DNA from 2 places in the Colwellia sp. E150_009 genome. Region 1 is predicted to be linked to the other one. Evidence: predicted binding sites of a transcription regulator. Region 1 holds the regulator's gene; the other holds the start of a gene.
The links. Region 1 encodes LexA, which represses DNA repair genes until DNA is damaged. Its sites were predicted from a motif close to TACTGTATNNNNATACAGTA; they were not measured.
Positions count from the first base shown of each region.

Region 2: the regulator LexA is predicted to act here: its motif matches at 1,950-1,969, upstream of dinB (DNA polymerase IV).

Region 1 is NZ_JBHFOM010000026.1:38,762-42,036, forward strand. Features, by position in the region: gene ACE1OF_RS12365 (hypothetical protein) at 1-75, opposite strand, end outside; gene ACE1OF_RS12370 (hypothetical protein) at 255-617, opposite strand; gene lexA (transcriptional repressor LexA) at 831-1,457, shown strand; gene coxB (cytochrome c oxidase subunit II) at 2,279-3,275, shown strand, end outside.
Region 2 is NZ_JBHFOM010000059.1:20,479-23,753, reverse strand. Features, by position in the region: gene ACE1OF_RS18335 (ATP-binding response regulator) at 1-1,042, opposite strand, end outside; gene ACE1OF_RS18330 (response regulator) at 1,230-1,853, opposite strand; gene dinB (DNA polymerase IV) at 2,005-3,063, shown strand; gene ACE1OF_RS18320 (regulatory protein RecX) at 3,143-3,275, shown strand, end outside.

The DNA of each region.
Region 1 (3,275 bases):
AATTATTTCTCTGTTCACTTTATTTTCAAGGGCGATGGTTGAATTAATTAGCGTTGAAAGATCAACCTTCTCCATTTTGATATATTAAGTAAATAACATAGCAAACTTATCTTAAGATTTGCTGAGTTTTTACTGAAATAACCCCGTTTTTCTGAACACCTTCACTACACTACTTACTATTGGTTATTATAGTAGATAGTGTTGTAGTGATGGAATTTTATTACTTACGGTAGGTATAATCTATACTTTAAAAATTAGCAATCAGTATCTTTTACATCTAGTTTTTCTTTAGCCTTTTCACAGGCATCTTCAATTGCATCTCCAGCGTCAGTTGCCATCTGTTTTGCTTTTTCGGTAGCACCTTTGGCTGCTTCTTTAACCTTATCACCCGCATCGCTTGCTATTTCTTTAGCTTTTTCGGTAGCATCAATAGCAGCCTCTTTAGCCTGTTCACCCGCATCTTTGGCTTTTTCGCCAAGGTCTTTAGCAACATCTTTAGTTTTTGAAATAGCCTCGTCAACTTTTTCACCAGTTGTTTTGGGCTTATCATCACTACAAGCACCTAAACTTAATAATGCTGTAAGTGATAAAGCCATAAATGAAAGTTTCTTATTCATATTTATTCCTCGTTATATGTTAGTAATGCTTAACGATATAACGAATAAGACAACAAAGATATAAAAGATATTTTTTAGTCATTTCTATTAAATTTAGACCTTGATGAGGTGGTGTGGGTATATGACTAAAGCCTTGCATTTATTTTGTTGCTGTATATACTGACAGTTGTAAATAAATACAGGACTTTGCCTAGAAAGGAAAAGCGTATGTCAATGATAAATGAATTAAAGCCTTTAACGAGCCGCCAACAACAAATTTTTGATCTTATTAAAGAAAATATTCAAGAAACAGGTATGCCCCCAACGCGGGCTGAAATTGCAGACTTTTTTGGCTTTAAATCAGCGAATGCTGCAGAAGAACACTTAAAAGCCTTAGCAAAAAAAGGGTATATTGAAATGATACCTGGGACTTCCCGCGGTATACGGTTAGCCGAGCAATTTATTGAAGAAGCAGGACTACCACTTATTGGTAGAGTTGCAGCAGGTGAACCTATATTAGCTCAAGAGCATGTTGAAGATCATTACCAAATGAGTGGGAACTTGTTTCATCCTGCCGCCGATTATTTACTTCGGGTAAATGGTGAAAGCATGAAAGATATTGGCATTTTAGATGGCGATTTATTGGCGGTGCATCAAACGACTGATGTACAAAATGGTCAAGTCATTGTTGCAAGAGTTGAGAATGATGTCACTGTTAAGCGTTTTAAACGTGATGGTAATATTGTTTATTTACATGCTGAAAATGAAAGTTTTGAACCAATAAAAGTAGATCTTACCTGTCAAGAATTTAATATTGAAGGGCTAGCTGTTGGTGTTATTCGTAATGGAAATTGGATGTAGTATTTTTCACTAAAACTGATTTTATACCAATCTCACTAACTATGTGATCATTTCTACTGGTTAAAACAACCAACTACGACGTTATTAATATTTAATAATTAGAACAACTAGTTATTAAAATAAATGCCTTGTATTTGGCTGTTTTTTCTGCGTATAAAGTAGATCACCTAATTAATGAAACTGATATTATTCATCTGCTTAATCTATATATTGATTATATGAATTATCGCTAAATTTTTTAGCGATAATGCGTTTTTGTATTCTCGGTTTATCTCTTTTTATGCGCTCTTTCTCAATTTTCTTCTACTAAACTCCTAATAATCCCAGTTAGTTGTTGTACCTCTTATTCATTTTTTTATTTTATTTATAGGTAGAATATCCCTAGCCTATATCTGTCAAGAGGTAGGCTTGTTTTTGAGTTAATACTCTAGTTGAAAAACTGGCATCCTTTTGACTTTTATCATAATAATTGTTTGACCTAGATCAAGTTTTGAGCGATTCTTAAGGGGAGGTTGAACAAAAAATAACTAGCAAAACTGTATAAAAAGACGTCAATACGTTGATTCTATGCCTATACCGAATGTTTAACTATTCACCATAGATGAGTTGGCTATTTACGTCGGTTAATTTAATAAAATTTAAATGATGTGCTTTACTAATTAATAAGCGCTTAATTAGAAAATAATAATAACTAAATTAACAGATAATCAGTTCAATGAGTTGTGATGTACATTGCTGCTTTCTGTTTTCTATACCCTGTTTTAAAGAAAATGCTAACCAAGCTATTTTCAATGAATAGGTATTGATAGAGGAGAGGTTGAGTGAGTAAAAGTAATCAATGTTGGTGGATGGGAATCGGGCTTTTTTTTACAAGCTTTTTTTCTTGTTCAGCTTGGTCGGAGGCACAGATAAATCTGACCAAAGGAGTAACTGCGGTTAGTAGGGAAGTATACGGTTTACATATGCTAGCCCTGTACATTTGTACCGCCATTGGTATTGTCGTATTTGGTGCTATGTTTTGGTCAATGTTCTTTCATCGCAAATCAAAAGGTGCAAAAGCGGCTGATTTTCATGAAAGCACAACAGTAGAAATACTCTGGACTGCAATTCCTGTCATTATACTCATCGCTATGGCTGTTCCGGCAACTAGCACATTAATCGACATGGAAAATAATGATAATTCCGATGTTACTATTCAAATTACTGGTTCACAGTGGAAATGGCATTACAAATATTTTGATCAAAATATAGAGTACTATTCAGTGCTATCAACTCCTCGGGAACAATATGAAAATCATAATGGTAGTTTTGATGGTAACGGTGTACTTAAAGGGAAAGATTACCTGTTAGAAGTTGATAAACCATTAGTTATTCCTGCCAATAAAAAAGTTCGTTTTTTAATTACCTCAGACGATGTTATTCATTCATGGTGGGTACCTGCATTTGCGGTTAAGCAAGATGCTAACCCAGGTTTTATTAATGAAGCTTGGACGAATGTAGATAAGCCAGGTATTTATCGCGGCCAATGTGCAGAACTTTGTGGCAAAGATCATGGCTTTATGCCTATTGTTGTTGATGTTAAATCCAGCGCAGATTATGACGCGTGGTTGACAGAGCAACATGAATTAACCGCCAAAGCGGCTGATGCTGAAAAAGCCTCTTTAAGTGCTTCTATGAGTAAAGCAGAGTTAATGCAGTTGGGTGAAACTACCTATATGGCTTATTGTGCAGCTTGTCATCAACCTACGGGTTTAGGCTTGCCGCCTACATTCCCAGCGCTTAAAGGTAGCGCAGTAGCTACTCAAGGGCCTGTTGAAA
Region 2 (3,275 bases), on a different contig from region 1:
AAAATTCATTAAATATTTCTGTTCTATTTTTTTCGGAAATACCAATACCAGTATCATCTATATGCAGTTGTAAACAGTTATCACCTTTATGACTACAGTAAATATCAATCTGTCCTTCGTTTGTATAACGAATGGCATTTGATAAAAGGTTACTTATTATTTGTTCGAGAAAGACAGGATCGGTGTAAACATAGTAGTTGCAATTTTTTACATTCAGCTTCAAATGTTTTGTTGTTGCTTGTATTGAATATTGGTCGGTACATTTATTTATCAATTCACCTAATAAAAAGTGTTGTTTGTTGATCTGTAATGTCTCTGAATCTATTCGGCTAATATCAAGTAAGGCATTAAATAACTCATCTAAAGAATCTAAGCCTTGTTGAATATGTAGCAAGTCACTTTTTTGAGTATTGGTTGTTAATTTTTTATTTAAGGTTTCTACAAATAGGTTAACCGCATGTAAGGGTTGGCGAAGGTCATGACTCGCAGCTGCAAGAAATCGTGACTTATCACTATTTGCTTTGTTTGCTGTTTTTGTTTGTTTTTTTAAGTCAGCAACGAGATCAATATTTTGATACTTGAGTGTTAGAGAATTATTTATAAGTCGATGCATGTTACGACTGAAAACTAAGCTGATAGCCATATAAACAAGTACACCACTGGCTGACCATTTGTAAAGCAAGTTGTCTTGTAAAAACATCATAACAACAATAGGCATAATGGTGGGAAACGCAAAAACTGCGTAGGTTAAAGGTCTGGAGGATAGTGCAATCATGCTTGCACCAATAACAACAATTAAGGTGATTATAATTGCAGTAAAGGTGTCTAACATATCGGGATGGAAAAACAAAAAAGCGACACTTCCCCATATAATTCCTGAGGCTAGTACACTAATGGTATAAACTTTACCTTGTCTAAAAATTTGTTCTGTCGATGCGTTTTCACTATCTAATGAACGCTGGTGGTGCCATCTTATAAAAGTTAATAAATAGGTTGCCCCAACCCAAGATAATATGGTGGTGTGTGATTCAGAGTCCCACAATAAAATGGCTAATGGTAAACAGCCAAGCAAAGTACCAATCAGGGTGGCTGGTAAATTATCGTGGAGAATTAATATTTTATCTGCGACAATTTTATCTGCGTTGGAAGTTTCAGCCTTTATGATGATTACTCCTAAACTGTTAATGTTATGTGACTGAATCCTTATCTATAAATAAGAGAGTCGGGGATTAGTCTAAACCAAGTTGCTGTGCTTTTTTGATTGTTTCTGTTCTGCTTTGAGTGTTTAAAGCTTGAAATATAGCCATAATATGCGTTTTTACCGTGGCCAAACTAAGAAAAAGTTGATCAGCAATAGCCTGATTAGTTAGACCGTGACGAATAAGGCGAAGTACTTCTAATTGTCGTGAAGTAAGATTATGTTGACTTGCCCAATCGACAGGTATTAAATGACGGTCACTTACTGGTATATCATTACTTGGCTTTACTATTTCCCCCCGTAATACTGATTCAACAGCATTTTTTATTTGATTACCGTTAGAGGATTTAGGGACAAAGCCCATTGCACCCAATTGGAGGGCTTTTTCCATATCCCATGGATCTTCAGAGGCGGTAACCATAATAATGGGAGTTAAACATAGTGATTCAGATAGCTTTTCAAGTAAGTGAAAACCGTCAATACCAGGCAAACGAAGATCTACCAAGGCAATATCGTATGATTCAACAGTTAATTTTTCGTATGCCTGTTGACCATTATTGACAGATTCGCATTCAACATCCGAAAACATGCTGTGAAGAATTGATCTCATGCCTTCTATAAATAGGATATGATCATCGGCAAGTAATACTTTCATATTTTTATGGTTGCTTCTAAAAAGGGCTGTTTAATATCAATATTTTATGATGTTACATGACTAAACGTCTAGATGGAATTATTTTATACCAATTGACGCTGTATAAAAAAACAGTGATAATGGTGTTCATATAAAAGCAAAAGATGTCGGTATGAAAAAAATTATTCATATAGATATGGACTGTTTCTATGCAGCCGTTGAAATGCGAGATTTTCCACAATATCGTAATATTCCATTAGCGGTTGGTGGTGATGGTCCTCGCAGTGTTCTTTGTACTTGTAACTATCAAGCACGTAAGTTTGGCGTGCGCTCTGCTATGTCAGCTATCAAAGCGAAGCAGCTTTGCCCAGAATTAACCATAGTACATGGGCGTATGTCAGTTTATAAAGAAGTGTCAGCCCATATAAGAGAAATTTTTTCTCGTTATACTCACCTTATTGAACCCTTGTCTCTTGATGAAGCCTTTCTCGATGTTACTCATTCAACCCAATGTCAAGGCAGTGCCACGCTTATTGCAGAAAAAATCCGCCAAGATATATACAATGAGCTTAACCTAACAGCTTCTGCAGGCGTTGCGCCAAACAAGTTCATTGCTAAAATAGCGAGTGATGAAAATAAACCCAATGGGCAATGTGTGGTTGCTCCTGATCAAGTTGCTACATTTGTTGAGCATTTATCGCTTAAAAAAATACCAGGTATTGGGCCTAAAACGTTTCAAAAACTACAATCTTTTGGTTTTTCCACCTGTGCAGATATTAGGGCTTCTTCAATTGCTAATTTAACGATGATTGTGGGTAAGTTTGCGACTAGCTTGTTTCAAAAAGCCCATGGTATTGATCACAGAGAACTTGAAGTAAGTAGGCAGCGAAAATCATTAGCGATAGAAACAACATTGGCGATGGATGTGTATACTGAGACGGATTGTTTAAGTGTTATTGGGCAGCTATACCCCAAATTACTGCAAAGGTTAGAAAAAGTACAAAACCGAAAAGTTGTTCGTCAGGGCATTAAGCTAAAATTTAATGATTTTAACCAAACAACGGTAGAACAACAAAGCTTAGACGCTAACGAGACAGTTTTTAATAGTTTATTGCCAAAGGCTTATGAGCGAGCGAAAGGGCGAGGCATTCGGCTTGTGGGATTAACCTTAGGTTTTGCCGAATCCACTATGACAGAATCAACAAATAGTAAGCAACTATCGCTTTTATAAAGATAAGCTGAGATACCAAGAGCCCATAAATTTTACAGCTGAAATTAAAACGACAGATAAATTAATAAAAGATAATGGTATGAGCGAAAAAGAAGAGCAGCAACCAATAAAGAAAAAATATCAACAACGAACAGCCTTGCATTGTGGTGTTGGTTTGTTAGCGCGTAGAGAGCATTCAGAGTGCGAACTCAGACAAAAATTAGTCCAACGAG